Regions from separate parts of the Bradyrhizobium sp. BR14999 genome, predicted to be linked through region 1. Evidence: riboswitches for the same ligand, from Rfam matches in the RefSeq annotation. Region 1 holds a riboswitch; each other region holds the start of a gene.
The links. A riboswitch is a leader RNA that binds a small molecule or an ion and turns the genes downstream of it on or off. The one in region 1 is predicted to bind fluoride.

Region 1 (10,132 bases):
ACGGCGGATGCCCGCTTCGAGGCCGGCGACGGCATTGGCAAGGCCCGCACCGAGCGTGTCGTGCAGATGCAGTCGCAGCGTCATTTGCGGCCCGACCTCGCGACGCACGGCCACGACGATCTGCCCGATCGATTTGGGCGTCGCATAGCCGACGGTGTCGGCAAGCCCGATCTCGTCGGCGCGGGCTTCGGCAAAAGCGCGTGCCACACGGCACACGGCCGCCTCGCTCACCGCGCCCTCCAACGAGCAACCGAAGGAGGTGGAGATCGCGCCCATCAGTTGCGGCCGCTGGTCCACCGGCCGGGCGTCGATCGCGGCGCGGACCGCGCGAAAGCCGTCGAGCTGCTCTTCTATCGTGCGGCGCACATTGGCGCGGTTGTGCGTCTCGCTTGCCGAGATGACGAAATAGACGGCGTTGACGCCTGCTGCGATGGCGCGCTCGGCGCCCTTCGGGTTCGGCACCAGCGCGCCGATGGTTGCGGACTTGTGTGTGAGCGCATGCGCCATCACCGCATCGACGTCGGCGAATTGCGGCACGACCTTTGGCGGGACGAAGGATCCGGCATCGATCTCGCGCACGCCGGCGGCCGCGATCGTGTCGATCAGCGCGCATTTGGCTTCGGTCGGAACGAAGATGTCCAGATTCTGGAGACCATCGCGGGGAGCAACCTCGCAAATGTGGACATCGGGCGCGCGCGCCATCGTGGCTCTCCCTGGGCCGATTGTATATTGTTGCATAAAAGAACAATCCATGGGACAGTCTGTCAAGCCCAAAACTTGCGTGCACTGCAATGATCGCATCCGACAGTTCCCGACAGCGCAGCGTCAAAAACGGTTCCGAGCGCGCCGAGCACCTCGCCGGCCTGATCATGGCGCTGGCCCGGCGCGAAGGCATGAAGGTCGGAGACCGCCTGATCGAACAAAGGCTTGCGGATGCGCTGGACCTTTCACGCGCGCCGATCCGGCTCGGCCTGAAGGCTCTGGAAGCAGCGGGGCTGGCACGCGGCGAGCCGCATCGCGGCTTTGTGCTGGCAAAGAATCCCACCAGCGGCGCCGCCCAACCCGCGCTCGCGGCGGTCAGGCGCAACGAGCAGGTTTATGCGACCATCGCAGGCGACGTGCTCGCAACGCGGCTGCCGGCCGACGTCACCGAGGCCGAGCTGATGCGCCGCTATGGCCTCAGCCGGGCCGAGCTACAACGGCTGCTGGACCGGATCGCCGCCGAGGGCTGGATCGCGCGCCTGCCCGGCTATGGCTGGCGCTTTGCCGAGACGGTCTCGAATCCCGAAGCCCAGGCCAAGGCCAAGGCATTTCGCGCGGTGATCGAGCCGGCGGCGATCGCGCAGCCGGGCTTTGCGCTGCCGCAGGAGGTGATCGTACGCTTGCGCGAGCGCCAACAACGCGTCTTCGAAGGCGAGCTCGAAAAGATGACGATCGGCGAGATCTTTCACTCCGGCTGCGAATTCCACGAAGAGATCATCCGCGGCGCCGGCAATCCCTTCTTTCTCGACGCGCTCAAGCGCGTGAACTCGATCAGACGCCTGTTCGCCTATCGCAGCTTCGCCGACCGCGACGGCATGCGGCGGCACGTGCGCGAGCATCTGCGCCTGCTCGACGTCCTGGAGACGCGGCGCTACACTGAGGCGGCCGACCTGATGGCCCGGCACCTGCAACGCCCGCTGGTGGCGGGCTTGTCGTGATGCGCGAACCAAATTGCTGCCATCCCAGCTTGATTCCGGTCAATCGCTCTCGCGTCTGTTGGTGCTAACGCGTCCCTGCGCATCGGCAGGGAGCGGACGTTCGTGTTCAACCGACGGCAGTTCATCACAACCGCGCTCGGGTGGTCCGCGGCTGCGGTCAGCGGCTCGCCTGCTGCAGGAGCAACGATGACCTACGACGAGGCGGTGGATGCATCACGGGCCCCACTTCAAGCCAGGCCGAGGGATCGCGAGCTCGTCCGATTTGCGACCCTGGCGGCCAACAGCCACAACACCCAGCCGTGGATCTTCTCTGCGCTCGGCAACGAAATCGTAATTGCCCCCGACTTCGCGCGCCGCTGTCCGGCCGTCGATCCGGATGACCATCATCTCTTCGTCAGTCTCGGCTGCGCTGCGGAAAACCTCATCCTCGCAGCTTCCACACTGGGTTGGCACGCCACTCCGTTCGTCGATGGCGACCGGATCGTGATCACGCTCGAAGAGGCCCCGCCGGCAGCATCGGAGCTGGCCGCTGCGATTCCCGTCAGGCAATGCACCCGTGCGACCTTCGACGGCAGGCCGGCCACACCGGAGATCTTGCGCCGGCTCGAGAACGCCTGTCGCGAACCGAACGTCGCGGCGGTCCTGATGACCGAACGCGCCGCGATCGCTGAGGTCACCGACTATGTGCTCGAAGGCAACTCGGCGCAAATGCGCGACAAGGCCTTCATGCGCGAGCTCGTCAGCTGGATCCGCTTCAACGAGGCGGAGGCGCTCGCGACCATGGACGGGTTGTTCTCGCCCGCGTCGGGAAACCCGTCGCTGCCTTCATGGGCGGCGCGACCGCTTCTGAAACTCTTCTTCACCGAGAGCGGGGAAAACAAGAAATACCGCGAAGAGCTCGAAAGCTCTGCGGGCGTCATCGTGCTCGCTGCCGATCGCAGCGACAAGTGGCATTGGATCGCGGTCGGCCGCGCCTGTCAGCGTTTCGGCTTGCAGGCGACCGCGTTGGGACTAAAATATTCCTTCGTCAACCAGCCGGTCGAGGTGGCAGCGCTGAGGCCGCAATTTGCGACGCGGCTCGGGCTGGGCGAACGGCGCCCCGACATCGTGATGCGCTTCGGGACCGGCCCGAACCTGCCGAAATCGCTGCGACGTCCACCAGAGCTGGTGATGCAATTCTAACGACGCAAGCCGCCCAGCGCCGGCGACTCGCCGGGCAGCATCGAGGAGTTGATGTCGCTGTCCATGCGTCCCGATTGCTGTTGGATGAATCCGGCACCGAACGACAGGCTGAGATTGGAGGTCGGCTTGAACTCGACACCCGCGAACGCGCCATAACCGGGCGTGGCGCTGGAGGTCAGCGGCGCCAGCGAGCTGCCGATGCCGTTGCCGAATTTCAGCGTGTCGAAGCCGGCGAAGAACGTGACGGGGATGCCGCCCGCCGTCTTGGTGTTGTAGCCGAACTGCGTGCTGTCATAGGACAGCGCGCTGAAATTGCCGGCCGAGCCGGCCTGATTGAAGCCGCTCAGACCAAAATTGCCGCGCTCGCTGCCGACGAAGAAACCGTTCGCATAGCTGGTACGCCAACCCGCATCGCCGGCATTGAAGCTCGAGAAGCCGCCGTAAGTATCGGAACTCTGCTCGGCACCACCACTGAGGCCGAAAGGCCCGCCGGGAATCCAATATCTCAGCGGCGCAACTTGCGCATGAGCCGGTGCGCCGGTGAGGCAGAGCAAGGCGAGAGTTGCAAGAGCGCGTGAAGCTGCGGGGTTGAACATTCAGATGACCGTCAAGAGTTTTGCAAATTATACTCCTCGGACATCACCAATGCCAGCGGTGCGACCGCGCCGACGTCACGGCCCCGAGCCTCCCGGAGAGCTCCACCTGATGCCCCACGATCCGCTGCTCACGCGCCTGACATCCGCCTTTGCCGGGGTACCGGGCGTCGAGGCTGTCGTTCTCGGCGGCTCGCGTGCACGGGGCAGCGGGCACTCCACGTCGGACTACGATGTCGGCCTCTATTTCAAGACGGCGATCCCGCTGGATACCGAACGGCTGCTGGCCGCCGCAAAAGACATCGCCGACGATCCCGCAGCCACGACCGTGACGCCGGTCGGCGAATGGGGTCCGTGGATCGTCGGCGGCGCCTGGCTTTCAGTGGAAGGCCGCAAGGTCGACCTGCTCTATCGCAACGCCGACGCGGTCGAAGCGGCGATGGAATCCAGCCGCGCCGGCGTGGTCACCATGGATTATCAGCCCGGCCATCCGCATGGCTTCTGCTCGGCCATCTGGATGGGCGAGATCGCGTATTGTCAGCCTCTGCACGACCCGAAGGGTTTGATCGTTCATCTCAAATCAATCGCGCTTCCGTATCCGCAGGCTCTGCGCCGCGCCCTGATCCGGCGCTTCCAGTGGGAAGTCCTGTTCAGCATCGAAAATGCCGAGCTCGCGGCGGCACGTAACGAGCGGACCCACATCGCGGGATGCCTCTACAGATCGCTCGCCTGCATTGCGCAGGTGCTGTTCGCCCTGAACGAACGCTATCTCATCAACGAAAAGGGCGCGCTCCAGGAGGCGGCCGGCGTGCCGCTGACGATTCCGCAACTGGAGGAGCAGGCAAACGAGGTCTGGCGGCTGATCGGCGACGGCACCTTTGCGCCCGCTTGCGAGGCCTTGCGCAGGATCGACCGGCAGCTGAAGGTGCTGACATCTTGAAAGCATGGAGAACCCAGTGACATCGGATAGTCCCGTCACTTACGAATTTGCAGGCAACATCGCCCGCATCACGCTGCGCCGCCCGCCCGTCAACGCGCTGAGCCTCGAGGTGATCCGCGCGGTGGTCGCGGCGCTCCGCCGCGCCGCGGACGATCCGGAGGCGCGCGTGGTCGTGCTGGCGAGCGCTATCCCTAAGCGCTTCTCGGCCGGCCTCGATCTCGACATCCTGCTCGGCAAGCCCGGCGCCGAGATCCGCGAATTCCTCCAGGCGCTCTATATCGACCTCTACGACGCGCAGTATCGGCTCGGCAAACCGTCGATCGCCGCCGTCGGCGGCGCGGCGCGGGGCGGCGGCATGACCATGGCAGTGTCCTGCGATGTGGTGCTGGCGGCCGAGAGCGCGACGTTCGGCTATCCCGAGATCGACGTCGGCGTCATCCCGGCGATCCACTATGCCCATCTGCCGCGGATCGTCGGACGTCACCGCGCCTTCGATCTGCTGTTCACCGGCCGCGTCTTCAGCGCCGCGGAGGCGCGCGAGCTCGGCGTGGTCAACCGCGTCGTCGCCGACGCGGAGCTCGAGGCCGAGGTCGCAAGGCTCGCGGCGCAGTTCGCGGGAAAATCGGCGGCGGTGCTACGGATGGGCCGCGCCGCCTTCATGCGCCAGATCGATCTCGACTATCGGCGCAGCATTGCAAGCGCCGTCGACGATTTCTGCAATGTCGCGACGTCGGATGAGGCGCAGGAGGGCTTGAGAGCGTTCGTGGAGAAGCGGCCGCCGAAATGGTGAGGACGGCAGCTTTCAGGCGGTCTTGTCGACCGAAGACGAGGAGTCGGCCGGCGGATATTTCGTCACCGGCACCATGAAGGATTTCGTGCCGACCTGGTAGATGATCTTGCCGTTCTGCCCGTCATCGGTTGCGATCTGCGCCTGGCCGAACATGATGACGTTCTTGTAGACGGTGCCGGTGCCCTGGCGGGTGACGCCGTCGGTGGTGACGCTGACCTGGGCTTCCTTGCCGTTGACCGAGAGCACCTTGAAGCTCGCGCTCTTGCCGTTCTCGCTGGAATAGCCGCCCCAGCTTCCCATGAGGCGGCTGTCGGAAGCCGGCGGGTCCTGCTTCTCGAGGTTCGCGGTCTGCTTGCCAGCGCCCCCGAAGGAGAACAGCAGCACCATGTTCTTGCCGTCCTTGGTGCCGACCGTGACCCCGCCAAAGGTGATGAGCGTGCCCTTGACCTCGGCAAAGCCGCGCTCGGTGTGGCCGTTATGGGTGTACTCGACCTGCGCCCGGGCACCGCGGATGTTCACGACCTTGAAGCCGACGGGCTGGTTGTTGCCCACCCAATTGCCCTTCCAGTCACCAAGCAGCGCGCTCTGGTGATACAGCCGCTCGTTGGCGGGAGAAATCTGGCTGGTGCTCGACGTGACGATGGCCATGGTCTGCTCGGTGGACGGGTTCGACGAACCCGCTCTCGTTCGCGCGCCCGACAGCAAAGTCAAAACTGCGATCGGAAACGAACTGAAACAACCGGATTAGGGCCATGTGCCGGTTAACGAGCGGTTAAATTCAACCGTCGGGCGAGATGAAGCGAAAGGTCCCAACCGGCGTGCGCTATTAACGGCCCCAGCGGTCCGACCAGATCTTCTCGCCGATCATGCAACTGACGCGCGGCTCCTTGTCCGCAACCCGCATCACGGGGCGCTCCGGCATGCGGCCAGCGACCTCCATCAGCAGCTTGGTGCGGATCGCTTCCTTGAACTTGTCGCGATCCTTGATCGTGATGACGAAAGAGCCGGGACCGCCGATGACGCAGTCCTCGTAGTAGAAGTCGAGATTGTCGATATCCATGGTCGAATAGGACGGCTCCTTGACCATGATCGGCAGACCGTTGATGACGATGCCCTTCTCGAGCGCGGCATCGCGCGCCACCGTGACCGGGATGCCATTGTTGTTGGGGCCGTCACCGGAAATGTCGATCACGCGACGCAAGCCCCGATATGGATCCTCGTCGAACAGCGGCATCGCAAACGTGATCGCGCCGGAGATCGAGGTGCGCGAGGCACGCCGGATCGGCGTCTTCATGATCTCGGCGGCAACCGCATCCGCGGTCTCGGGGCCGTCGATCAGGCGCCAGGGGATGATGATCTTCTGGTCGCTGGAGGCGGCCCACTCGAAATAGGTTACCGCGATCCGGCCGTTCGGACCGAGCTTCAGCGCCTGGAGGAATTCTTTGGACTGGATCGCCAGCGCGTAGCCTTCGCGCTGGACCGCGAGCTCGTCCATGTCCATGGAGTAGGAGACGTCGACCGCGAGGATCAGTTCGACGTCGACCGTCTGTGCATCCTTGTCGGCAGCCAGCCGCTGCGGCTGATTCTCAAGCGGCTCGAATTTAGGTCCTGGCGCCGCGATGCCCGCGACGTCCCCTCCGGCAAGCACGCCGGCCACCAGCACAGCCCCGATCGAGAACAGCAAGCGCATCGCAGCGGTCTCCCGTCGTATGACGCGATGGTGACATGCAATCGCCTTGCCGCAAAGTGCGAAGATCGCTTGCGCTTCACATTCGAGTTAGGAACGACGTGCTCGCCGCCGTGTTGCCTCGCTTCGCGCGACTGGAACACACAGCGAGACCGGCACCGTCGTTCCAGAGCTCGCGACGCGCGCAGAATGACGCCTAGGGACAGCGCGGCCGGCCCACTTGTCCGCCGCAATTTCCATGCTAGGCTGGATGCACAGATGGGGATGGAGTCCCCCGACAACCGCCCGGCGGTCGATGATCGTACTGGGCTGATGACTCCTGCTTGAGGTGGGGCAATCTTTGAGCCTCTGCCTTTGGTGGGAGCATGGACCGACCCGCCGATGGCGGGTTTTTTGTTGCCTGGTGGCGAAGGCAGGAAACTGGGCCAGCAAGCCAAGGCCAGGAGAAAGTGAAGACGTGACCACGACGACACCGAATGCTGCGCGCGCCACCTTACCCAGGGGAATCTGGGTGCTCGGCTTCGTCTCGATGCTGATGGACATCTCCTCCGAGATGATCCATGCGCTGCTGCCGGTCTATCTCGTCACCGCGCTCGGCGCCTCCACGCTCACGGTCGGCTTCATCGAGGGCATTGCCGAGGCGACCGCCTCGATCACGAAGATCTTCTCCGGCGCGTTGTCGGACTGGCTCGGCCGCCGCAAGCTGCTCGCCGCGCTCGGCTACGGGCTGGCCGCCTTCACCAAGCCGCTGTTTCCGCTCGCCCCGAGCGTCGGATGGCTGGTGGCGGCACGCTTCATCGACCGCGTCGGCAAGGGCATTCGCGGCGCGCCGCGCGATGCGCTGATCGCCGACATCGCTCCCATCGGCCTGCGCGGCGCGAGCTTTGGCCTGCGGCAATCGCTCGACACCATCGGCGCCTTCGTCGGGCCGCTCGCGGCCATCGGCATGATGTGGTGGACGGCTGACAATTTTACGATCGTGTTCTGGGTGGCAGTGCTGCCGGCCTTTCTGTCCTTCGGCCTGATCGCCTTCGCCGTGCACGAGCCGGAGCCGGATCCGAACCGAAAACCTGCAACGAACCCGCTCAATCTTGCCGCGATGCAGCAGCTCGGGGCAGTCTACTGGCGCGTCGTCGCGGTCGGTGTCGTGTTCACGCTGGCGCGCTTCAGCGAGGCCTTCCTGATCCTGCGCGCGCAGAACATCGGGCTCAACCCGATGTGGGTGCCGGCGGTGCTGGTGCTGATGAACGTCACTTATGCGCTGTCGGCCTATCCCGCCGGCGTGCTGTCGGACCGGATCAACCGCACCGGCCTGCTCGCGCTCGGCCTGGTCTTCCTCGCCGGCGCCGACCTCGCGCTGGCACTGCTCCCGAGCCTTGCAGGCCTCGCGCTCGGCGTCGTGCTGTGGGGGCTGCATATGGGGCTGACGCAAGGCCTGCTCTCGGCCCTCGTCGCCGATGCCGCGCCGCCGAGCCTGCGCGGCACCGCATTCGGCTATTTCAACCTGCTCACGGGCCTGGCCCTGCTGGCTGCGAGCGTGATCGCCGGCGCGTTGTGGGATGCCTATGGTCCGGCAGGCACGTTCCTGGCGGGACTCGGCTTTGCCCTGATCTCGCTCATGGGGCTGCTTGCCGTCGGCAACGGTCTGGCAGCGGAGCAAGAATGATGACGGGGAGGCTTTCGTCGTGCTGAGTGGGGTGCTTGCGATCATGATGGGTAGCGTGCTCGGCGGCTGTGCGCGCTATTTCGTGTCCGGCGCGATCGCGCGGCGATTGGGCGAGACGTTTCCGTGGGGCACCATGACCATCAATGTCACCGGCGCCTTCCTGATCGGCATTTTCGGCGCGCTCGCGACCCATCCCGGCTCGGCCTTCGCCACGCCCACCCCCTGGCTGTTCGCGGTGACCGGCTTTCTCGGCTGCTACACCACGGTGTCCTCGTTCAGTCTGCAAACCCTGACGCTGGCGCGGAGCGGCGAGCCGCTCTCCGCGCTCGGCAATGTCGTGCTCTCGGTCGGGCTGTGCCTTGCAGCCGTCAGTTGCGGCTTCCTCCTCGCGGACAGGCTTGGAGGATAGAAGCGCATGGCCGTCCCCTCCTCCGCCGAGCGCTGGCGTAGCGCGATACTCTACGCCTGGGTTGCCGCCGGCAGCATCGTCGGCGGACTGACCCGTTATCTGGTCGGTCTCGCGCTCGACACCGGACCGGGCTTTCCCTTCGCCACGCTGTTCATCAACGCCACGGGATCGCTGATCATCGGCTTCTACGCGGCGCTGACCGGCCCCGACGGCCGCATGCTGGCGCGTCCGGAGCACCGGCAGTTCGTCATGACCGGGTTCTGCGGCGGCTACACCACGTTCTCGACCTTCAGCCTGGAGACCTTCCGACTGCTCCACGGCGGCCTGAAGTACACGGCACTTGCCTATGTCGCAGCGTCCGTCATCTGCTGGCTGGTGTCGGCGTGGCTCGGGCATATGATGGCGAGCCGCTACAACCGCTTGACAAGGAGTTGACCATGCAAATCCCCGCTCAGGCCGTTTTGCTTCGGATCTTCATCGGCGAGAGCGACCATTTCGACGGCAAGCCGCTCTATGAAGCGATCGTGATGACCGCGCGCGAGCGGCACCTCGCCGGTGCCACCGTGCTGCGCGGTCCGATGGGCTTCGGCAAATCGAGCCGGCTGCACACTTCGAAGATCCTGCGACTTTCGGAAGACCTGCCGCTGCTGATCGAGATCGTCGACAGCGAGGACAACATCAACGCATTCCTGCCCATCCTGGATGGCATGATGTCGAGCGGCCTGATCACCTTGGAGAAGGTGCAGGTCCTACAATATGGTGCGAAGGCCGCGAGCTGATCGCTCCAGCAGGAACCCGAGCCCGCCGTGTCCGGGAGGCGGAATGAACGATACTGTTACCACACCGAAAACCAGGACGAAGACCAAGGTCGAGCGGCCGCGGCTGCACAAGGTCATCCTGATCAACGATGATTACACGCCGCGCGAATTCGTCACCATGGTGCTCAAGGCCGAATTCCGCATGACGGAGGATCAGGCCTACAAGGTGATGATCACCGCGCACAAGCTGGGCACCTGCGTCGTCGCCGTGTTCACCAAGGACGTCGCCGAGACCAAGGCGACGCGTGCCACCGATGCCGGCCGCGCCAAGGGCTACCCGTTGCTGTTCACGACGGAGCCGGAGGAATAAAGCTCAGCCCACCAGCGCGTGCGTTTCTTCGGCCAGC
Region 2 (10,132 bases), 3.0 Mb from region 1:
AGAAATCGGAACATGCGTTTGTCAATTCGCACGATGACGCATGGCTGCGCGCACATGTGGGACACCAACGCACGTGACAATCCCATGAGGACCGTCATACTACTCTGATCGTCTCAATGCGGAGAGTAGGAGAGATGCCATGGTGCTTGGATTGAGCCTGCCCGCGCTTACACTGATCCATGTCATCATCAGCCTGATCGCCATCGCCGCCGGCCTCGTCGTGATGTTCGGCCTGCTCGGCTCGAAGTCGATGCCCGGCCTCACCGCGATCTTCCTGCTGTTCACGATCCTCACCAGCGCAACCGGCTTCCTGTTTCCCTTCAAAGAGCTGCTGCCCTCGCACATCATCGGTATCATCTCGCTGGTGCTGCTCGCGATCGCCTGCATCGCGCTCTACGGCATGAAGCTCCAAGGCGTCTGGCGCCCGGTCTACATCGTGACCGCGATGGTCTCGCTCTACTTCAACGTCTTCGTGCTCGTGATCCAGTCGTTCCTGAAGGTGCCGGCGCTCGCCGCGCTTGCACCCGCCGTGCCGCCGGCGCCGCCGTCGGGGCCGGTCTTCGCCGTGGTGCAGGGCATCGTGCTGGTGTTCTTCGTGCTACTGACCATCGGCGCCTGGCGCCGCTTCAGGCCGATGGCGTTTGCCTGATCACACGATTCTCAACGTTCCCAGTTGACGCGATGCATCGCATTCGGAGTCTCGCGCAACTATCTGCGGATCATCGGCGCGTGCTTGTTCGCGCGTCGCGCAGATGATTTTCACCGAAAGAGAGCAATCCATGCCCACCATCACCACCAAAGACGGCGTCGAGATTTTCTACAAGGACTGGGGCTCGGGCCAGCCGATCGTGTTCAGCCACGGCTGGCCGCTCTCGGCCGACGACTGGGACGCGCAGATGTTGTACTTCGTCACGCACGGCTACCGGGTCATCGCCCATGACCGCCGCGGCCACGGCCGCTCGACGCAGGTCGCCGACGGCCATGACATGGATCACTACGCCGACGACCTTGCCGCGCTCACCGCGCATCTCGACCTCAAGAACGCCATTCATGTCGGCCACTCCACCGGCGGCGGCGAGGTCGTGCACTACATCGCGCGTCACGGCGAAAGCCGCGTCGCGAAGGCGGCGATCCTGTCCGCTGTGCCGCCGCTGATGGTGCAGACCCCTGCCAATCCCGGCGGCCTGCCGAAGAGCGTGTTCGACGGTCTCCAGGCGCAACTCGCCGCTAGCCGTACGCAATTCTATCGCGACCTCCCCGCGGGTCCTTTCTATGGCTACAACCGTCCCGGTGCCAAGCCGTCGGAGGCGGTGATCCAGAACTGGTGGCGCCAGGGCATGATGGGCGGCGCGAAAGCGCATTACGACGGCATCGTCGCGTTCTCGCAGACCGACTTCACCGAGGATTTGAAGAAGATCACGGTGCCGGTGCTGGTGATGCACGGCGATGACGATCAGATCGTGCCTTACGCCGATTCCGCGCCGCTGTCGGCCAAGCTGCTGAAGAAGGGCATCCTGAAAACGTACAAGGGCTTCCCGCACGGCATGCCGACCACGCACGCCGAGACCATCAACGCGGACCTCCTGGCCTTTTTCAAAGAGTGAGCTTCACGACTCTTACCCTCTCCCCTTGCGGGAGAGGGTGGCATAGGCGGCCTTCGGCCGCCGTCCTTAGAACGCCGATGCTTCGCATCGGCTATGGCGTAGCGGCGAGACGGGTGAGGGTTGCGTCGCCCGGGAGGGCTATCCGCTGAACGTGCTGGAGATGGGAGGATATCAATAGCCTCAAGTGTACGGGACAGTTAGCTTGCAGCGGAAATTTCGGCGCCCGCGCGCGTTGAGTCCTGTCCGCCCTGAAGGAGAAGCGCCGGCGATGTGTCCCCAACTCAAACTGATCGCACTCGATGCTGACGATCTCGCGGTGATCTCGACCCATGTCCAGGACGCCCGTGTCCAGGCCTCCGACATCATCTGGCGGCAGAGCGAGAAGCGGCTTGTCATCGGCATGAGCCGGCTGGACTGGGAGCAGACGCTGGAAGGCGAGGCCGAGCCGCGCCGGCTGGTTGCCGCGCTCCGCTTCGATCGCGTGCTTGCCTGCAAATCGCGCAACATCGACCTCGCCACGCCGGACGAGATCCTGGACCTCGTCGGCATCGAGTTTCACCCCCAGGACGGCCGCAGCGAGGAGCCCGGCGGCAGCGCCCTGCTTTTGTTCGCCCAGGGCGGCGCCATCCGCCTCGACGTCGAATGCCTGGAATGCGAGCTGACCGACCTCGGGGCGGACGCGCTGGGAACGGGACCAGGGATCGCGGGGGAGGGGTGAGGTGGCATGCCAAGGCCACGCAATCCGCTGTCGTCCTGGCGAAAGCCAGGACCCATAACCCCAAGGCTTCGTTGTTGAAACGAGATGTGGCCCAATTGCGCCTCCACACATCCGCTGGTGGTAATGGGTCCTGGCCGTCGCCAGGACGACGCCGGAGGGGAACGGCCGGGCCCAAGGGTTGACGCCGCTTCCCGGCCGCGCCATTGAGCAGGGGGTCGGGTGAGCCAATCCCCCCAAAAGACCAGCCAGAAGCCAAGCCAATATGCCCGTTCGTCTCGACCGCAGCAGCGCCGATTTTGACCAGCGATTCGCGGCCTTCCTCGCCGCCAAGCGCGAGGTCTCGGCCGACGTCGAGGCCGCCGCGCGCGCGATCGTCGACGATGTCGCCAGGCGGGGCGATGCAGCCCTGCTCGAGGCCACGGCAAAGTTCGACCGGCTGACGCTGGATGCATCGGGGCTGCGCGTCACCGCCGCCGAGATCGAAGCCGCGACAAAGGCCTGCGATGCCGCGACGCTGGATGCGCTGAAGCTCGCGCGCGACCGCATCGAGACCTATCACCGCCGCCAACTCCCGGCGGACGAACGCTTTACCGACCCGCTCGGCGTCGAGCTCGGCTGGCGTTACACCGCGATCGAATCCGCCGGCCTCTACGTGCCCGGCGGTACCGCGGCCTATCCGTCCTCGGTGTTGATGAACGCCGTGCCTGCGAAGGTCGCCGGCGTTGCGCGGCTCGTCATGGTGGTGCCCTCGCCCGACGGCAAGCTCAATCCGCTGGTGCTGGCGGCGGCTTCGCTCGGCGGCGTCACCGAGATCTACCGGGTTGGCGGCGCCCAGGCCGTGGCCGCGCTCGCGCACGGCACCGCGACGATCGCGCCGGTCGCCAAGATCGTTGGCCCGGGCAACGCCTATGTCGCTGCCGCCAAGCGGCTGGTGTTCGGCAAGGTCGGCATCGACATGATCGCCGGTCCCTCCGAGGTGTTGGTGATCGCCGACGACACCGGCAATGCCGACTGGATCGCCGCGGACTTGCTGGCACAGGCCGAGCACGATGCCAGCGCGCAATCGATCCTGATCACCGATTCCGCGCGGCTTGCCGCCGACGTCGAGAAGGCGGTCGCAGCGCAGCTGAAGACGCTGCCGCGCGCCGCGATCGCAGTCGCCTCGTGGGCCGATTTCGGCGCCATCATCATGGTCAAGGATCTTGCTGACGCCATCCCGCTCGCGGACGCGATCGCCGCCGAACATCTCGAGATCATGACTGTTGATCCCGATGCGCTCGCCGCAAAGATCCGCAACGCCGGTGCGGTGTTCCTGGGGGCGCATACGCCGGAGGCGATCGGCGACTATGTCGGTGGCTCCAACCACGTGCTGCCGACTGCGCGTTCGGCGCGATTCTCCTCAGGGCTGTCGGTGCACGACTTCATGAAGCGCACCTCGATCCTGAAATGCGGCCCGGATCAGCTGCGTGCGCTGGGCCCGGCCGCGATGACGCTCGGCAAGGCGGAGGGGCTGGACGCCCATTCGCGCTCGATTGGATTGCGCCTCAATCTGTCATGACAAAGCCGCCCGAACAGGACGACTCCAACAATCGCATCGTCGGCGTCACGCTCGACGAGGACTCGATCGGCCGTTCCGGGCCTGACATCGAGCACGAGCGCGCGATCGCGATCTACGACCTGATCGAGCAGAATTTGTTCGCGCCCGACGGCGCCGACGGGCAGGGCCCGTTCACGCTGCATATCGGCATCACCGGCAACCGGTTGATGTTCGACATCCGCCGCGAGGACGGCACGCCTGTCGTCGCGCATCTGTTGTCGCTGACGCCGTTCCGGCGGATCGTGAAGGACTATTTCATGATCTGCGACAGCTACTATCAGGCGATCCGGACCGCGACGCCGGACAAGATCGAGGCCATCGACATGGGCCGCCGCGGCATCCATGATGAGGGATCGCGCACGCTCCAGGAGCGGCTGAAGGGCAAGGTGCGGGTCGACTTCGAGACCTCGCGCCGGCTGTTCACGCTCATTACCGTCCTGCATTGGAAAGGATAAAAGCGGATGGCTGCGCCCCCACGCGCACGCGATCCGCAATCGGTGCTGTTCGCCTGCGCGATGAACAGCGTGCGCTCGCCGATGGCTGAGAGCCTGTTGCAGCACATGTTTCCGCAGGGCCTCTACGTGAGGTCGGCCGGCACCAGGAAGGGCGACCTCGATCCGTTTGCGGTGTCCGTGATGGCCGAGCTCGGCCAGGACATCTCCGCCCATAGGCCGCAGACCTTCGAGGAGCTGGAGGACTGGGAGGGATTGAACTTCGACCTCATCATCACGCTGTCGCCGGAGGCGCACCACAGGGCACTGGAGCTGACCCGCACGCTCGCCGCCGACGTCGAATACTGGCCGACGCAGGATCCCACCACCATCGAAGGCAGCCGTGACCAGAAGCTCGCCGCCTATCGCGAGGTCTGCGATCAGCTCTTGATGCGCATCCGCCGGCGATTCGCAAAGGCGGGTGCGGCGAGCGGGTAGCATGCGGCGACCGTAACACCCGCGTCACAGAGCGCAGGCACACGCGTGTTGGCAACCTCGAATCACCAAACCTCCGGTTCCCGGGTTGTGAAACCGGCCCCCTTCCGATAGGTTCCGCGCGAAATTCACTCCCTGCTTCATCCCCCAAATCACCTGATGCTCGGCCGCCCCAAATTCGTACTTGCCTCCGGTTCGCCGCGACGCCTGTCGCTGCTCAACCAGGCCGGCATCGAGCCGGATGCGCTCCGGCCGGCCGACGTCGACGAGACGCCGAAGCGGGGCGAGCTGCCGCGCGCCTGCGCCAACCGCCTCGCCCGGGCCAAGGCCGATGCGGCGCTGAAATCGGTGCAGCTGGATGACGAGCTGCGCGGCGCCTTCATCCTCTCTGCCGACACCGTGGTGGCGGTCGGCCGCCGCATCCTGCCCAAGGCCAACCTCGTCGACGAAGCCGCGCAGTGCCTGCGGCTGCTGTCGGGCCGCAACCACCGGGTCTACACTGCGATCTGCCTCGTGACGCCGCGCGAGGCCTTCCGCCAGCGCCTGGTCGAGACCCGCGTCCGATTCAAGCGCCTCTCGGAAGACGACATCCAGGCCTATATCGGCTCCGGCGAATGGCGCGGCAAAGCCGGCGGCTATGCCGTGCAGGGCATCGCCGGCTCGTTCGTGGTCAAGATGGTCGGCTCCTACACCAACGTGGTCGGCCTGCCGCTGTACGAGACCACGGCCCTGCTCGGCGGCGAGGGCTTTCCGACCCGCTTCGGCTGGCTCAACGGCACCGCGGTGTGAGCACCACAGCGCCGCCGACAAAAAACGCGAAAACAACCCCATGCATGCGCCCTCGCCCGAGGAACTCGTTTGCCGGCCGGCGCTTGACCTGCCTCACCTCGTGTAAGCTGCTCCGACCATGAACGATCACGTCAAAACGCCCGCCGCCCCCCTCAAGACCTGCCCGATCTGCGGCAAGCCGCAGTCAGAGGCCACCCGCCCGTTCTGCTCCTCGCGCTGCCGCGACGTCGATTTGAACCGCTGGCTGAAAGGCTCCTACGTCATCCCCGGCCGCGACGACGAGACCGATGACGTGGAATAACAAGCGATATCAATGATTTGGTGAGCTCAAGAAGCGCCGCGTGCCAGCCGCGGCGAGCCCGCCCCACCTTGTGCACAGCCGGGCCACGCCCGGCGCAGCCTTCAGGCGAAGCCGGGTGGACAGGCCGCTTCTAGCCCACTATAAACCGCCCGCTCGATGGGCTTTGGCCCCTCTCTTGGAGCACGCCCAGGTAGCTCAGTTGGTAGAGCATGCGACTGAAAATCGCAGTGTCGGTGGTTCGATTCCGCCCCTGGGCACCACGATCTTCGTGCGGCTACCACGCCGAAATAGATGAATCGCAACTCGCGGACAGCTCCGTAGGTGCATTCGCTCCGCCTTAATGCGTCAGAAATGGGCTTTCGTAGACCGCCGCAGGGCCAAGTTCGCGCTCGATTTCGAGCAGGCGATTGTATTTTGCGAGCCGCTCGCTGCGGGACAGTGATCCAGCCTTGATCTGTCCACCGCCCATGGCAACCGCAAAGTCGGAAATGAACGTGTCCTCGGTCTCGCCCGATCTATGCGAGATTACGTAGCCCCAACCAGCATCGCGGCACATCTGCACCGCCTTCATGGTCTCGGTAACCGTGCCGATCTGGTTCAGCTTGATCAGAACCGCATTGGTCGCTCTGCTATCGATACCCTTCTGGATAAAACGAGGATTGGTGACGTAAAGATCGTCGCCGACGATCTGGATTCGGTCGCCGCAAGCGGCCATCTGCAGGCGGAATCCGTCCCAGTCATCCTCGGCGAATCCATCCTCGATCGAAACGATAGGATAAGCGTCTAACAGGCCGTTGTAGAGAGAAAGCAGCTCGTCTCGCGAGAGGGTCTTGTCACCGGATTTGGCGAAGACGTACTTGCCATCATTTGCAAAGGTGCTGGCTGCGGGATCGAAGGCAAGGGCAACGTCGGTGCCGGGCTGCAACCCCGTCTTGCGGATCGCTTCAACGATCAATTCGCAAGCCTCTTCGATAGTCCTCAAGTTGGGCGCAAACCCTCCCTCGTCGCCGACCGCAGTCGAGTGCCCCGCCTTGTGTAGGAGCTCGTGGAGCGCGTGGAAGGTCTCGGCCCCGTAGCGGACGGCTTCCGCAAAGTTTGGGGCGCCATGGGGCACTATCATGAATTCCTGGAAGTCGAGCGAATTCTGGGCATGCCGCCCGCCGTTGATGACGTTCATCATGGGGACGGGGAGCCTCGTTGCTGAGACGCCGCCCAGATAGCAGTAGAGCGGCACACCTGCCGCCGAAGCCGCGGCACGCGCGATGGCCATGGAGACACCAAGGATCGCATTCGCACCCAGCTTGATCTTGCTCTCGGTGCCGTCGAGCACGATCAATGCCGTGTCGATGGGCTCCTGGGGGCAGGCAGCCATCCCCATGAGGCGATCCCGAATGATCCCATTGACGTGAGAAACGGCCTTGAGCACGCCTTTGCCGCCGTACCGCGCCATATCGCCATCGCGCAGCTCCAGCGCTTCGTAGCGTCCAGTCGAGGCGCCGGACGGCACCGAAGCCGTGCCGGCGTGCCCATTGTCGAGCCTTGCCACGACGCGAAGCGTGGGATAGCCGCGCGAGTCGAGAATTTCGAATGCATCGAGAGCTTGGATGGCCGGAAGCGGACTATTCATCTTTGTCTCCATGATCGACCGAACTCCAGGTGAGTGAAGAGTGCTCGGAATTGTCGGCGTGCATCGACCGCGAATTCGCTTCGGCCTGGTCGCGGGGCATCTCAAGCGACAGCGAGCGTTCGAGTGCCGCCTCCTGCGCGCGCAGCCAGTCGAACAGGTCGCTTCGCTGGCCGCCGAGGGGGCGCGCCCATCGCAAGTTCTTGAACGGCGTAGCCTCCGGTCCGGCCCACCAATACTCCTTCGTGACCATCAGCGACCAGCCGGGGCGACCTGACCGGGACAAGGTGAAGATCTCGATGACGATTCCATGTCTGGAGCTCGAAAAACTATGGCGCTCCCGCTCGAATTCGACACCATCATGCGTCCAGCGGGATCGTTTCATGCCCGGATTCGTGCTGGTTATGAGGAGGTCGAACATCCGGAAGAATGAGGGGCGTGCCAGGCTTCTCATGGCTCTGTGCCCCCATCTTGGTCCGCCTCGCTACGTGAGCAGACGACCATGGACGCGGAAAAAAGCACGCGTGGGCGCTCCGCTTGCGAAGGCCGGCAACCATCAGATCCTAAGGGAACGCCGGCCATTGTGTCTCCTACCACCGAGATGGTGCGCGGTAGGAGTCATCAGCCTGCGGCGGTTTCGGGGGCACTCCATCCCCGTCGATATCGTGCATAGTCTAATTGCGCCGCCCGCTTGGGGCAAGAAAATGGAGGGGCGGCTAGTGGCTCGTTGACCGGAACCAGATCGGACGTATACTCGTTTGCAATGTTGGCGATGGGGTTCGCCTGAACCGCCCCGAGGGGCTGATGACTCCTACCGAAGCACGGCTTTGGAGGAGTTTTATTGTGTCTTATCCGCGCCCCCAACCACCGCTTACGGCCGAGTCTGACGGACGCGAACGCCATCCAAGCGCGCCGGATATCGTGCCAAGCGTCCTCTTCGATCGGCCCGAGGACTCTACGGCCGCTCCGGAAAGTGCAGCGCCAGAATTCTTCGCTGATCTGAATCTGGATCAGCTGGTGGCCGCGATAACGGCCGGCTTTGAAGAATACGCCATCAAGCCTGTTTTTCACGTCCCGCTGCAGCGGGTTGAAGCCATTGAATATCGTCACGAAGTCTTCCGCGATCTCGAAGACCCGGCTCTCCTCGACAACATCAGACACTTCGCCGAGCGAATGAGGGATGCCCGGATCCACAAGGCGCTATCGGCCAAGCTCTACGACCGATTTCACAAGCAGATGTGGTTTCTCCACGCAATAGAGATCTACTGCAATGCGGTCGATCAATTGGCGACGGATCTGACGCGATCTCAGATGAAGTCCCGAGCGCTCCTGAGCATTCGCGACTATCTGACCGGCTACATTGCGCAGGACAATTTCGTTGCTCTCCGCGATGAAGCCAAGAGCATCTCTGACCAACTGTCGCAGGTCAGATACGGCATCGTGATACGTGAGGCCTCGTTCACGGTGAAGAACCTCCAGGATGAGCCGGACTACAGCGCGGAAGTTGAGGCGACGTTCGCGAGATTCAAGCAAGGCGCCGCCACAGACTACCGCTCGAAATTCAACGATGCGCCGGAGGACATGAACCACATCGAAGCCAAAGTGCTTCAGTTGGTGGCGCGCCTCAATCCGGAGCCGTTTGCTCGCCTGCTAGCGTTCTGCGCTCGGCAAGTCGAATTTCTCGACAAGGCCATCGTAGGATTCGATAGGGACGTCCAGTTCTATCTCGCTTACTTGAAACAGACGACGAGGCTCGAACAGGCCGGACTACGGTTGTGCCTGCCCGAGGTTTCCGACAACTCCAAACAGGTCCATTGCCGGGAGGGGTTCGACCTTGCGCTCGCGCTGAAACACGTCGGTGAGCAGAAACCGGTTGTCTGCAACGATTTTGATCTGACGGGCAGGGAGCGGCTCATTGTGGTGTCCGGACCCAATCAGGGCGGCAAGACGACCTTCGCCCGCATGGTCGGACAATTGCACTATCTTGCAAGCCTGGGATGCCCGGTCCCGGCGCGAGGGGCCAAGCTTTACCTGGTCGACCAGATCTTCACGCACTTCGAACGGGAAGAGAAGGTCGAAAACCTACGCGGCAAACTGGAAGACGACCTGGTTCGGATCCGTTCGATCCTGAAGCGGGTCACGCGGCGCTCCATCGTGATTTTGAATGAGATCTTCACCTCCACGACGATTCGCGACGAGACATTCCTCAGTCAGAAGGTCATGACGAAGCTCGCGGCCATGGATGTGCTCGGCGTCTGGGTCACGTTCGTCGACGAGCTGTCGACGTTCGGTCCGGAGACCGTTTCGATGGTGAGCACGGTTGTACCGGACCAGCCGGCAGTCCGCACGTTCAAGATCGAGCGGCGGACTGCCGATGGCCTGGCTTATGCGATGGCGATCGCCCAGAAATACGGTCTGACGCATCAGCGCGTAAAGGAGCGCATCAAGCCATGAAGGCGTTCCTGCTGTATCCAGCGCGATTTCGACCCGACGCTGCTGCTATCGCGGCGAGATCGATCCTATGCCCGGCAGAAGGAGCCGGGACTGGATCTCAATCAAGCCTTGCCCTGGAA
Region 3 (10,132 bases), 3.0 Mb from region 1:
GTCTGCACGACATTGGCGAGCGAGCTGTGCGTGCCCTTGGTCTCGAACGGGATCGCACCGGTCGAGCGGATGTTGGCGGACGCGACCTCGGCAGCCCTGTGCTCGAACCCTTCGGGCATCACCACCTGGATGCGGTGCGGCTGACCCGTCACCGGATTCTTGATCGGCTCGACGTCGGTTTCGAGCACGCCCGTGACGACGAGTTTTGCGACGCGTCCGTCCTTGTCGAAGGAAAATTCGAAGGGCGCAAAAATCGGATCGTGAATGGTGGTCACGATCAGGCTGAAGATGTGGAATAGCGTGCCCTCGGCCGAATGCTTGCCCGACAGAATGTTGAACAGCGCCTGCTGTTGCTCCGGTGTGGCGCGCTCGTCGACGATGGGCTGCATCTTGCCGTTGCCTTCATGTAGCGCGCCGGGGAAATCTACGACCACGGCGAAACAGAGGCCATCGAGCTTGACGCCCTCAAAATGTCCCGCGGTGATCCGCATGCCGACCATGCCCTTGCAGTATCCGTGGGTGGGGGGAGCATTGAAATCGCAGGGGCAGCCAAACGCGCAGTTGCAATTCTTCATCCATTCGCCTTCGAGACGCCAGTCCGATGCAGCCATGGCACATCTCCCAATGTGAGCGGGGAACGCGGCAGCCGTAGAGGATTTTGTTCAGCGTTATGTCGAGGCAATGCGAAAAAGCGCGAGCGGGATCGAGTCCGATCAGAAGGCCGGCATCGCGGGAAAGTCTGTGGCCAGCTGCCATTCACTGTCCCTATGGCCAAGAGCATATCAGCGGCAGCCGGGCGCGTACAGCGAACGGACGCGGCAGAGCAGCCGGGCTTTTAGGACGTCCGAAATCAGAGGAATGGAGCTCCATTTAAAATAAGGCTGCGAACTCCCATGCGATTGAAATATCTAAATAATTCCAACCAACCGCCTCCCCGCTCACGGCCGTAGCGACGGCGAGTGCTTTCCATGAAGGCGGGATTGGCCTCGTCTTGCCATCACACCGAACCGTCCCTGGCAAAAAAGTCCGTGCAGCGGCGGCGTGCTTGGATAGCGCTGGCGTGGCGCGTGCGTTGCGGCCGCCGCGCCTGAGATCACGGATGAGGTGAGCGCGGCGCGCTTCGAACGTCCGACTCAGTTGCGGCATTCGAGGGCAAGGCCTATGCTGAAGGCCGGCAATCACGCAGCCGCCCATCGTGCGGCGGGGGCAGCTTCACGGTGGATGGTTGCATCCATCCGAAAGGCGAAGCCATGTCCATCGCCCCCACACTGCATCGGTATCTGGCTGCCGAGAACATCCAGTATGCCGAGATCCCGCACGATCTCACCATGTCATCCACGCGCACGGCGCAGGCTTGCCACGTCTCGGGCGATCGTCTCGCCAAGGCCGTCGTGCTGCGGCACGACGGCGGCTATATGCTCGCGGTCGTGCCGGCATCGCACCATCTCAACCTGCCGGACTTGAAGGAGAGGCTTGGCGAGGATCTCGCCATGGCCAACGAAACCGAGATCAACCAGCTGTTCATGGACTGCGCGCACGGAGCCATTCCGGCGGTCGGTCGGTGTTACGGGCTCGATCTCATCGTCGATGACAGCATCCGGGCCCAGCCCGAGGTCTATATCGAAGCCGGCGATCACGAGACGCTGCTCCAGCTCACCCATGCGCAGTTCGAGCGCCTGACGGCCAGTGCACCGCATGGACGCTTCAGCATGCATGACTGACGCGGCGTGGCGGCAAGATAATCCCGGTACGCACCGTCACGGCGTGCGTGCGGCCGCGTCCGGTTCGATGTATAGTCAATTCAGCGGGGGCTGCGTTCGCAACGGAGGTCCTCCATGAAAGTCAGAGACGTGATGCACAAGGGCGTCGATTGGGTCAGCCCCGACACCCCGATCATCGAGATCGCGAAGTTGATGCAAGGGCACGACATCGGCTGCATTCCGATCGGCGAAGGCGACCATTTGGTCGGAATGGTGACCGATCGCGACATCGTCTGCAAAGGTCTTGCGAGCAGGGACTTCAACGCCGCGCGCATGACGGCGCGGGATGTGATGACCGAAGGTATCCATTGCTGCCGGGAAGACGATGATCTGGCGAAAGCCGTGCATCACATGGAGACGCTGAAAGTCCGCAGGCTACCCGTGATCAACAAGAGCAAGCGGATGGTCGGCATGATCAGTCTCGGTGATATCGGCCAATCCGCCACCCCTGATCTGTTGACGCAATGCGTCAAGAGCGTGTCGGCCCATCATCATTGAGGGCAACGCCGGCTCGATTCCGAACCTTCGTCGGATCGCTCGCAGATCCGGCGCGCGCCGAGTTCTCTCGAGCCTGCATTGAGCGCACTGTTCACCGCAGTTCGGCTTCGCCGCACTCGGCGGCGAGCGCTGCGGCGCGTCATCGCCGCAGTCCGCGTCGTAGCGTCGCATCATTCGGAACATTCTTGCCAAACCCCCTGCGCAAGACTTTGACTTGTTCCAATAAAAAAGCAGCTGATCCGCAAGGGATCGCTATTCCAAAGGGGAGGAGGCAACCATGACCAAATCAAAGAAGGGCAGCACTTCGAGTCGCCGCGGCTTTCTCAAGGTCGCTGCTGCGGGGGCCGCCGCGACGGTAGCCGCGCCGAGCGTCGTCAGCGCCCAGGGGCCGATCAGCATGCGCTGGCAAAGCACCTGGCCGTCAAAGGACATTTTCCACGAATACGCCCTCGACTACGCCAAGAAGGTCAACGACATGACCGGCGGCGATCTCAAGATCGAAGTGCTGCCGGCAGGCGCTGTCGTGCCCGCCTTCGGCCTGCTCGATGCCGTGTCCAAGGGCGTGCTCGACGGCGGCCATGGCGTGCTGGTCTATCACTACGGCAAGCAGACGGCGCTGGCGCTCTGGGGCTCGGGACCGGGCTTTGCGATGGACGCCAACATGCTGCTGGCCTGGCACCGCTATGGCGGCGGCAAGGAGCTCCTGGAAAAGCTCTACGCGTCGATCAACGCCAACGTTGTCTCGTTCCCCTACGGTCCGATGCCGACCCAGCCCTTCGGCTGGTTCAAGAAGCCGGTCGCAAAGGTCGAGGACGTCAAGGGCCTGAAATTCCGCACCGTCGGCATCTCGATCGACGTGTATTCGGGAATGGGTGCAGCCGTCAACGCGCTGCCCGGCGGCGAAATCGTAGCTGCCATGGACCGCGGCCTCCTGGACGCGGCCGAGTTCAACAACGCCACCTCCGACCGCGTGCTCGGCTTCCCCGACGTCTCGAAGGTCTGCATGCTGCAGAGCTTCCACCAGAACGCCGAGCAGCTCGAGATCATGTTCAACAAGGACAAGTACAACGCGCTGCCGGACAAGATGAAGGCGATCATCGCCAATGCGGTGGACGCGGCTTCGGCCGACATGTCGTGGAAGGCGATCGACCGCTACTCCAAGGACTATGTCGAGCTGCAGACCAAGGACAACGTCAAGTTCTACAAGACCCCCGACGCCATCCTGAAGCGGCAACTCGAGATCTATGACGATGTGGCGAAGAAGAAGGCGGCGGAGAACCCGTTGTTCAAGGAGATCGTGCAGTCGCAGATCGAGTTCGCCAAGCGTGCCACGCAGTGGGAGCAGGATACCGTAGTGAACCGCCGCATGGCCTACGATCATTATTTCGGGCCGAACGCTGCGGCCAAGAAGATCTGATGACGAAATAAAGCTGGCAAGGCGCCGTCCGGACCACCCGCCGGACGGTGCCTTGTGCTATGTTGGGGGTCATATTTAATGCCGAACCTTATCACATGAGTGTACGGCGCTTACTGCACACGATCGACGGCATCTCCACCTGGGTCGGCAAGGCGACAGCCTGGCTGATGATCCTGCTGATGAGCGTGGTCTGCATCGAAGTGTTCAAGCGCTACGCCGTGAACATGCCGACGGCGTGGATCTTCGACGCCGAGAACATGATGTACGGGTCGCTGTTCATGCTGGCCGGCGCCTATACGCTGGCGCAGAACGCCCATGTCCGCGGTGACTTCCTTTACTCCTCGATGCGTCCGCGCACGCAGGCCGCGCTCGACCTCGTTCTCTACTTCGTGTTCTTCATCCCGGGCATCGCCGCGCTGATCTATGCCGGCTACTTCTACGCCGCGGATTCCTGGGCCATCAACGAGCATTCCAACGTCACGGCTGAGGGGCCGCCGGTCTACCATTTCAAGACCGTCATCCCGATCGCGGGCGCGCTGATCATGCTGCAGGGGATCGCCGAGATCATCCGCTGCATCGTGTGCCTGAAGACCGGCGAATGGCCGAGCCGACTTGCCGACGTCGCCGAGACCGACGTCATCGAGGAGCAGCTCGCGCACTCTGAATTCGTGGACGAGGAATCACGCAAGCTCGCCATCGAGGGCGCGCAGCGCATCGATGAATTGGCGCGGCAGCGCGGCATGGGCGGGGACCTGAACACATGAGCGATCCGGCACTCGGCCTGTTGATGCTGACGCTCATCGTCGTCGTCATCATGATGGGCTTCGCCACGGCCTTCACTCTGATGGGCCTTGGCATGTTCTTCGGCTTCATCGCCTTCTACGACCCGTCGCAGAACTGGACGCACAACAAGGTCTTCGAGCTGATGGTCCAGCGCAGCTACGGCGCGATGACCAACGACGTACTGATCTCCATCCCGTTGTTCGTGCTGATGGGCTATGTGATGGAGCGCGGCGCGCTGGTCGACAAGATGTTCTATTCGATCCAGCTCGCCTTCCGCCGCCTGCCCGCCTCGCTCGCGGTCACGACCCTGATCGTGTGCACGTTCTGGGGCATCGCCTCCGGGCTCGTCGGCGCGGTGGTGGTGCTGATGGGCGTGATCGCCTTCAACCCGATGCTGCGCGCCGGTTATGACGTGAAGCTCGCCTCCGGCGTCATCACCGCGGGCGGCACGCTCGGCATCCTGATCCCGCCTTCGGTGATGATCATCGTCTATGCCGCGGTCGCCGGCCAGTCCGTGGTCAAGCTCTATGCGGCGGCGATGCTTCCCGGCTTCTTCCTGGCCTTCCTCTACCTCGTCTATGTCGTGGCCTGGGCGATGATCAACCCGAAGATCGCCCCGGCGCTGCCGGAGGAACAGACCCGCGTCAAGGTGCCGGAATGGATCAGGAATTTCGCGACGCTGTATTCGCCGAACCTGTTCGTCGGCCTGTTCAAGGCGCTGCTCTCGCCCGCAAAGGCGAAGATGCTCCAGATCGACGGCAAGCCGATGGGCTATGGCGCGATCGTGCAACACTTCCTCATTTCGCTGGTGCCGTTCCTGATGACCGCAGCCGCGCTCGGCACGGTCTGGTGGTACGTCGTGATCCACCAGCAGCCCGGCGCCGCGAGCGAAGCCGTCGAAGGCCTGCAGCAGCTCGGCAGCCCGGTCGAGCCGAAGGAGCTGTCGCCCGCCGAAAAGGGACCGGACACCCAGTTCTACATCTGGTTCGCGATATCAGCCGCCGTGCTGGCGGCGTGGACGGCGCGCTCCTACTTGCGCATGGACGGCGAGCGCTTCGAAGTGTTGAAGCTCTTGACGTCGTCGGTGATGCCGCTCGGCATCCTCACCGTCGTGGTGCTGGGGGTGATCCTGTTCGGCATCACGACCGCGACCGAGTCCGCCGGAGTCGGCGCCGCCGGGGCCTTCATCCTCGCTATCCACGCCCGGACGCTCGACTGGAAGCGCACCAAGGAAGCAGTGTTCCTGACCGCAAAGACGACCGCGATGGTGTGCTGGCTGTTCGTCGGTTCGGCGCTGTTCTCGGCGGTATTCGCCATTCTCGGCGGTCAGGCGCTGCTGGAAAGCTGGGTGCTGTCGCTCAACATGACGCCCGTGCAGTTCATGATCTTGTCGCAGGCGATCATCTTCGTGCTGGGCTGGCCGCTCGAATGGACCGAGATTATCATCATCTTCGTGCCGATCTTCCTGCCGATGCTGAAGCACTTCAACATCGATCCGATCCTTTGGGGCACGCTGGTGTTCGTGAACTTGCAGGCCGCGTTCCTGTCGCCGCCGGTCGCGATGTCGGCGTTCTATCTCAAGGGCGTCGCCCCGAAGCACGTTACGCTCAACCAGATCTTCGCCGGCATGATGCCCTACATGCTGATCGTGATCCTGTGCATGGTGATCATGTATCTCTGGCCCGGCATGACGCTGTGGTTGCCGAACTATCTCTACGCGAGTTGAGGCGCAGCGGGGAGCACCGGGCGCTGGTCCACTCAGGGAACCAGACGCAATCACCGACGCGACGAACCGCTATTTATCCTAGGTTTGGTGGCGTGAGCGCTTGACATAGTGGCCGGCTGCACCGCCATCGCAGGAGCCCTGCTTTCCTGCTCCGCGGCGGAATTTCAACCTGGCACGGGTCTCATTTCGGTCCCGTACTGCAGGACCTGCACCTTCTCCATCGTGATCAGCCCGCTGCTCATCATGCCGTCGAGGACGGGGAGAAAGGCATCGATCTTCTCCTGGGTGTCGACGATCTCGACAACGAGCGGAAGGTCCTCCGACAGACGCAGTATCTTCGCCGTGTGCAGGCGTGCGGAATGGCCGAACCCCAGCCCGCCTCGTAGCACTGTCGCGCCGGCCAAGTGCATCTCCCTTGCCTTCAGCACGATCGCCTCGTGCAACGGGTGATGGCCCGCGTGATCATTTTCACCAAAGAAGATCCTGAGTAGGACGGCTTCTCGCGGTAGCTGCATGTTCAAACCCCATTGCTGCGTCAAGACCCTCTCATTTCACGACCAGCACCGGGCACGCGGCGAGTTGCACGATGCGATCGGCTCGACTGCCGATGAGCCGCTCGTAGAGCGCCGAGTGTCCCGTGGCGCCAATGACCAGTAGATCGGCTTTCAGCTTGGCTGCGAAGTCCACGATGTCCCGCACCGGATGGCCGGCCACCACATGGGTGTGAAGCTCGACGTGGCTCTGTTCGGCCAGGCTTCGCGCCCGCTGAATGACCGAGTGATAGCGGCGCGCCGCCGTGCCGGTCTCCTCCCGAACCTCCTCGATAAATTCGGGCATGTAGTCAATCTCCTCCACGCAGATCATGTGAAGTTCGGCGCTGTTCTGTGTGGCCATCGTTATGGCAAACGCCAAGGCGTGGAATGCGTGCTCGGAACCGTCGTTGGCATGCAGAATTCTGCTGAACATAGCTGCCTCCATCATTCGGCGCGGCGCGCAGCGGGCCGAAGAGGTCTTAGGGGCTCCTCCTCAGCGTGCTGCGAACTGGTGTCGGGCAGCAGATGGTGAGGAAGATAGAATGCATTGGCGATGACTGTGGGTATCACGGCGCTGCCGATGACTGCGGCGACGAGCGCGGAATATTGGCCCTGGTTGATGATGCCATGTGAAAGGCCAAAGAGTGACGAGATCGTCCCAAAGGTCAGCCCGGTCGACATCAAAAGCGTCGTGTACATCGCCTCTCTGTTGGGAGAGCCAAAATACTTGGTGACGGGGTAGACACCCACGACCTTGGTTGCGATCTTGATCACCAGGAAGAAGAGGAATGCCGCCGGTGCAGCAATCAGCGCCGGCACAGACACAAACGAACCGGCTCGGATGAAGTAGAACGGCGTCAGCAATCCGAAGGTAAGAGTGCGCAGCCGGCGCACCAGGGCGTGGTCCTTTCCAACAGTGCCTGCGAGTACCATCCCGATCAGGTAGGCCGGAAGAACGGCCTCGCTGTCCGCCCACGTCGCCAGCGCCCCCATTCCGAACAGGCAGAGCAGCAGAAATTTCGTCTCCAGTTCGGACGGGCGTCCCCCATACAGCCGGAAGAACCGGGGGGTCAGCCAGGGCAGCACGCCGAAGACCACCACGCCAGTACCGAGAAAGATCAGTGTCTTTATCGTGAACGGAGAAAAGATCAGGCCGAGCGCAACCACCGTCCCGAGGTCCGTGACAAAGCAGGCGGCCAGAACTGTCTTGCCGTACTCGGTGGTGTTGAAGCCGAATTCGATCATCACGGCATAAACCACCGCCACCGAGGTGGTCGACATGGCGACACCTGCAAGCCAACTCGGCATAACGTCCCAGCCGAGCAAGTAGTGCGCCGCAGCGGTGCATCCGATGAATGGAAAAAAGAAGCTGGCAAGCCCCACGGCTGCCGCCTCTTTCCACTTCAGCTTGAATACGACGGGGTCAAGTTCCGCACCTGCTAGGAAGGTCAGCACAATCGCGCCGACGCCCGAAAGGAATTTGACCCAGGACTCTTCGGTCCCGAGCACCGCCGATCCAATGGCGGCACCGATGATGAGTTGTGCGATCGTTCCGACCACGATCTCCGACAGAGCGGTCGAGATCCGGAGCCAGATCGACAGAAGGCTGGCGATCAGCGCCAAGCCCAACCACAATGCCGCCAGAGCCCAAACACCCGTCATCAGCGCCTCCAAGAACACGACGGCGATGCGCCGTCCGGAGAACTCACGTGCTGGATGCTTGGAAGGATTTGAAGCAAGCGCTCCCACCGACGGCAAGCGTCCGGTAGGAGTCATCAGCCTCATCGGCGGTTACGGGGGACCCCATCCCCTGAATTTTCGTCAATTGTAACTGGGAATCAGGCCATAGCAAGCGCGGAAAGCCGCCGTCAGGATCAGGACGATACCACGAAAGGCTCCGACCAGGCGCTGAACGATCCTTCGCGCTCGCGAATGGAAGAGGTAAAATGCGAGCGTCACTTACGGGGTTGAACTTGACCAAAATCCTGCTGGTCCGTCACGGTCACGTCGAAGGTATTCGTCCTGCCCGCTTTCGCGGACGAGAGGACCTGCCTTTGACCGGGCGAGGCCAAGCCGAAGCGCTCGCTGTCGCGCAGCGGATCGCGTCCAAATGGCGGCCGGAGCGGGTCTACACCAGCCCGCTGTCGCGCTGCGTCGCCACCGGCGCGGCCATCGCCACTGCGTGCGAGATCGAGGCGGAGAGCATTGAAGCGCTCAACGACATCGATTACGGCGCGTGGAGGATGAAGACCCATGAGGAAATGGCAGCTTCCGAGCCGATGCTTCACGCGACCTGGTTCAATACGCCCCACCTGATGCGATTTCCGGGAGGCGACTCCCTTCAGGACGTCGTTGCGCGCGCAGCGGACGCAGTCCGGCTCGCGCTCGAACGACACCCCTCTGGCACCGTCGTTCTGGTTTCGCATGATAGCGTGAACCGGGCGCTGCTTTTGCAGGTCGCGGACCTGCCGCTCTCCTCCTACTGGCGGCTCACGCAAGAGCCCTGTTGCATCAACGAGATCGAGATAACCAGCGATCGGATTCGTGTTCTTGCGATCAACGAGACCGCCCATTTAGACGGGATCGATCCGGCCTAGCTCAGCACACCGCCTCTTCTCGCCCAGGTTATTGAGCCGCTGACAGCCGACGGGATTGCGTCGACTGCTCGTCCCCTCCAAATACGTTCGCGTAGAGATCTTCCCCATAGCTCGTTTGCAGCGGCGTGGCTTCGATCAGCCGGAACGTCCGCGTGCCGTCCGGCTGGCGCTCCGACCGCAGGAACAGCGCATTCGGAAGCTTCTTCTGATGCATACGATGCGCGAACTGGTGCAGATGCGTCACGTAGCCGACCTTCACTCCCTTCTCCAGCAAGGCGGTCGTGATCTGCATCGCGATTTCCGATCCTTCCCGTTCATTGGTCGCCGCGAACGACTCATTCATGAGCATCATCGCGCCCGGACCAAGATGCTCAACGAGCTCGCTCATCCGGCTCAGCTCTTCGTCGAGCTTTCCACTCTCCATCGCGGCATCTTCTTCGCGCTTGAAATGGCTGAACAGCGCGGTCCGGACCTCGGCCGAAAACGTCTCCGCCGGGACGAACACGCCCGCCTGCATCATCAGTTGGGCGAGGCCCAGACTACGCAGGAACGTCGATTTGCCTCCCGAATTGGCGCCCGTGATCACGATGAGATCTTTGCCGGCGGTCACCAGATCGTTGCCGACAGGCACTCGGTTCATGCTGATCGCAAGACAAACGTCGTAGAGACCCAAGAACGACAATACGCTGCCGTCCAGCTCCACGGGCCTTGGAAGACAGGTGGGCGTGCCGAGCTTTTGAAGGTGTTCGTAAAGGTTCAAGCAGCCCACATAGAAAGCAAGCTCAGTCCGCAGCATCTGAAAGAAGCTCGAAATGTGA

Region 2: another riboswitch for fluoride. It lies ahead of ACR9YP_RS08175 (MutS-related protein); the one in region 1 lies ahead of ACR9YP_RS35370 (MFS transporter).
Region 3: another riboswitch for fluoride. It lies ahead of ACR9YP_RS08190 (cation:proton antiporter); the one in region 1 lies ahead of ACR9YP_RS35370 (MFS transporter).

The regions. Positions count from the first base shown of each region.
Region 1 covers NZ_CM148536.1:7,568,062-7,578,193, forward strand. Annotated here, with positions in the region: gene ACR9YP_RS35330 (hydroxymethylglutaryl-CoA lyase) at 1-702, opposite strand, end outside; gene ACR9YP_RS35335 (GntR family transcriptional regulator) at 792-1,700, shown strand; gene ACR9YP_RS35340 (Acg family FMN-binding oxidoreductase) at 1,887-2,882, shown strand; gene ACR9YP_RS35345 (hypothetical protein) at 2,879-3,478, opposite strand; gene ACR9YP_RS35350 (nucleotidyltransferase domain-containing protein) at 3,588-4,415, shown strand; gene ACR9YP_RS35355 (enoyl-CoA hydratase/isomerase family protein) at 4,432-5,205, shown strand; gene ACR9YP_RS35360 (hypothetical protein) at 5,218-5,853, opposite strand; gene ACR9YP_RS35365 (DUF1194 domain-containing protein) at 6,032-6,895, opposite strand; fluoride riboswitch at 7,144-7,221, shown strand; gene ACR9YP_RS35370 (MFS transporter) at 7,350-8,558, shown strand; gene crcB (fluoride efflux transporter CrcB) at 8,578-8,967, shown strand; gene crcB (fluoride efflux transporter CrcB) at 8,974-9,402, shown strand; gene ACR9YP_RS35385 (DUF190 domain-containing protein) at 9,405-9,746, shown strand; gene clpS (ATP-dependent Clp protease adapter ClpS) at 9,790-10,095, shown strand; gene ACR9YP_RS35395 (adenylate/guanylate cyclase domain-containing protein) at 10,099-10,132, opposite strand, start outside.
Region 2 covers NZ_CM148536.1:1,754,478-1,764,609, forward strand. Annotated here, with positions in the region: gene ACR9YP_RS08120 (hypothetical protein) at 140-649, shown strand; gene ACR9YP_RS08125 (alpha/beta fold hydrolase) at 780-1,604, shown strand; gene ACR9YP_RS08130 (DUF2948 family protein) at 1,873-2,322, shown strand; gene hisD (histidinol dehydrogenase) at 2,585-3,880, shown strand; gene ACR9YP_RS08140 (UPF0262 family protein) at 3,877-4,374, shown strand; gene ACR9YP_RS08145 (arsenate-mycothiol transferase ArsC) at 4,381-4,848, shown strand; gene ACR9YP_RS08150 (Maf-like protein) at 5,005-5,634, shown strand; gene yacG (DNA gyrase inhibitor YacG) at 5,753-5,935, shown strand; tRNA gene ACR9YP_RS08160 (tRNA-Phe) at 6,120-6,195, shown strand; gene eno (phosphopyruvate hydratase) at 6,273-7,562, opposite strand; gene ACR9YP_RS08170 (hypothetical protein) at 7,555-8,013, opposite strand; fluoride riboswitch at 8,165-8,224, opposite strand; fluoride riboswitch at 8,319-8,380, shown strand; gene ACR9YP_RS08175 (MutS-related protein) at 8,364-10,013, shown strand; gene ACR9YP_RS08180 (MutS-related protein) at 10,122-10,132, shown strand, end outside.
Region 3 covers NZ_CM148536.1:1,765,291-1,775,422, reverse strand. Annotated here, with positions in the region: gene ACR9YP_RS08230 (DUF1326 domain-containing protein) at 1-611, opposite strand, end outside; gene ACR9YP_RS08225 (aminoacyl-tRNA deacylase) at 1,251-1,721, shown strand; gene ACR9YP_RS08220 (CBS domain-containing protein) at 1,836-2,258, shown strand; gene ACR9YP_RS08215 (TRAP transporter substrate-binding protein) at 2,536-3,675, shown strand; gene ACR9YP_RS08210 (TRAP transporter small permease subunit) at 3,771-4,439, shown strand; gene ACR9YP_RS08205 (TRAP transporter large permease) at 4,436-6,184, shown strand; gene ACR9YP_RS08200 (DUF190 domain-containing protein) at 6,349-6,699, opposite strand; gene ACR9YP_RS08195 (universal stress protein) at 6,731-7,150, opposite strand; gene ACR9YP_RS08190 (cation:proton antiporter) at 7,162-8,493, opposite strand; fluoride riboswitch at 8,477-8,537, opposite strand; gene ACR9YP_RS08185 (histidine phosphatase family protein) at 8,691-9,314, shown strand; gene ACR9YP_RS08180 (MutS-related protein) at 9,343-10,132, opposite strand, start outside.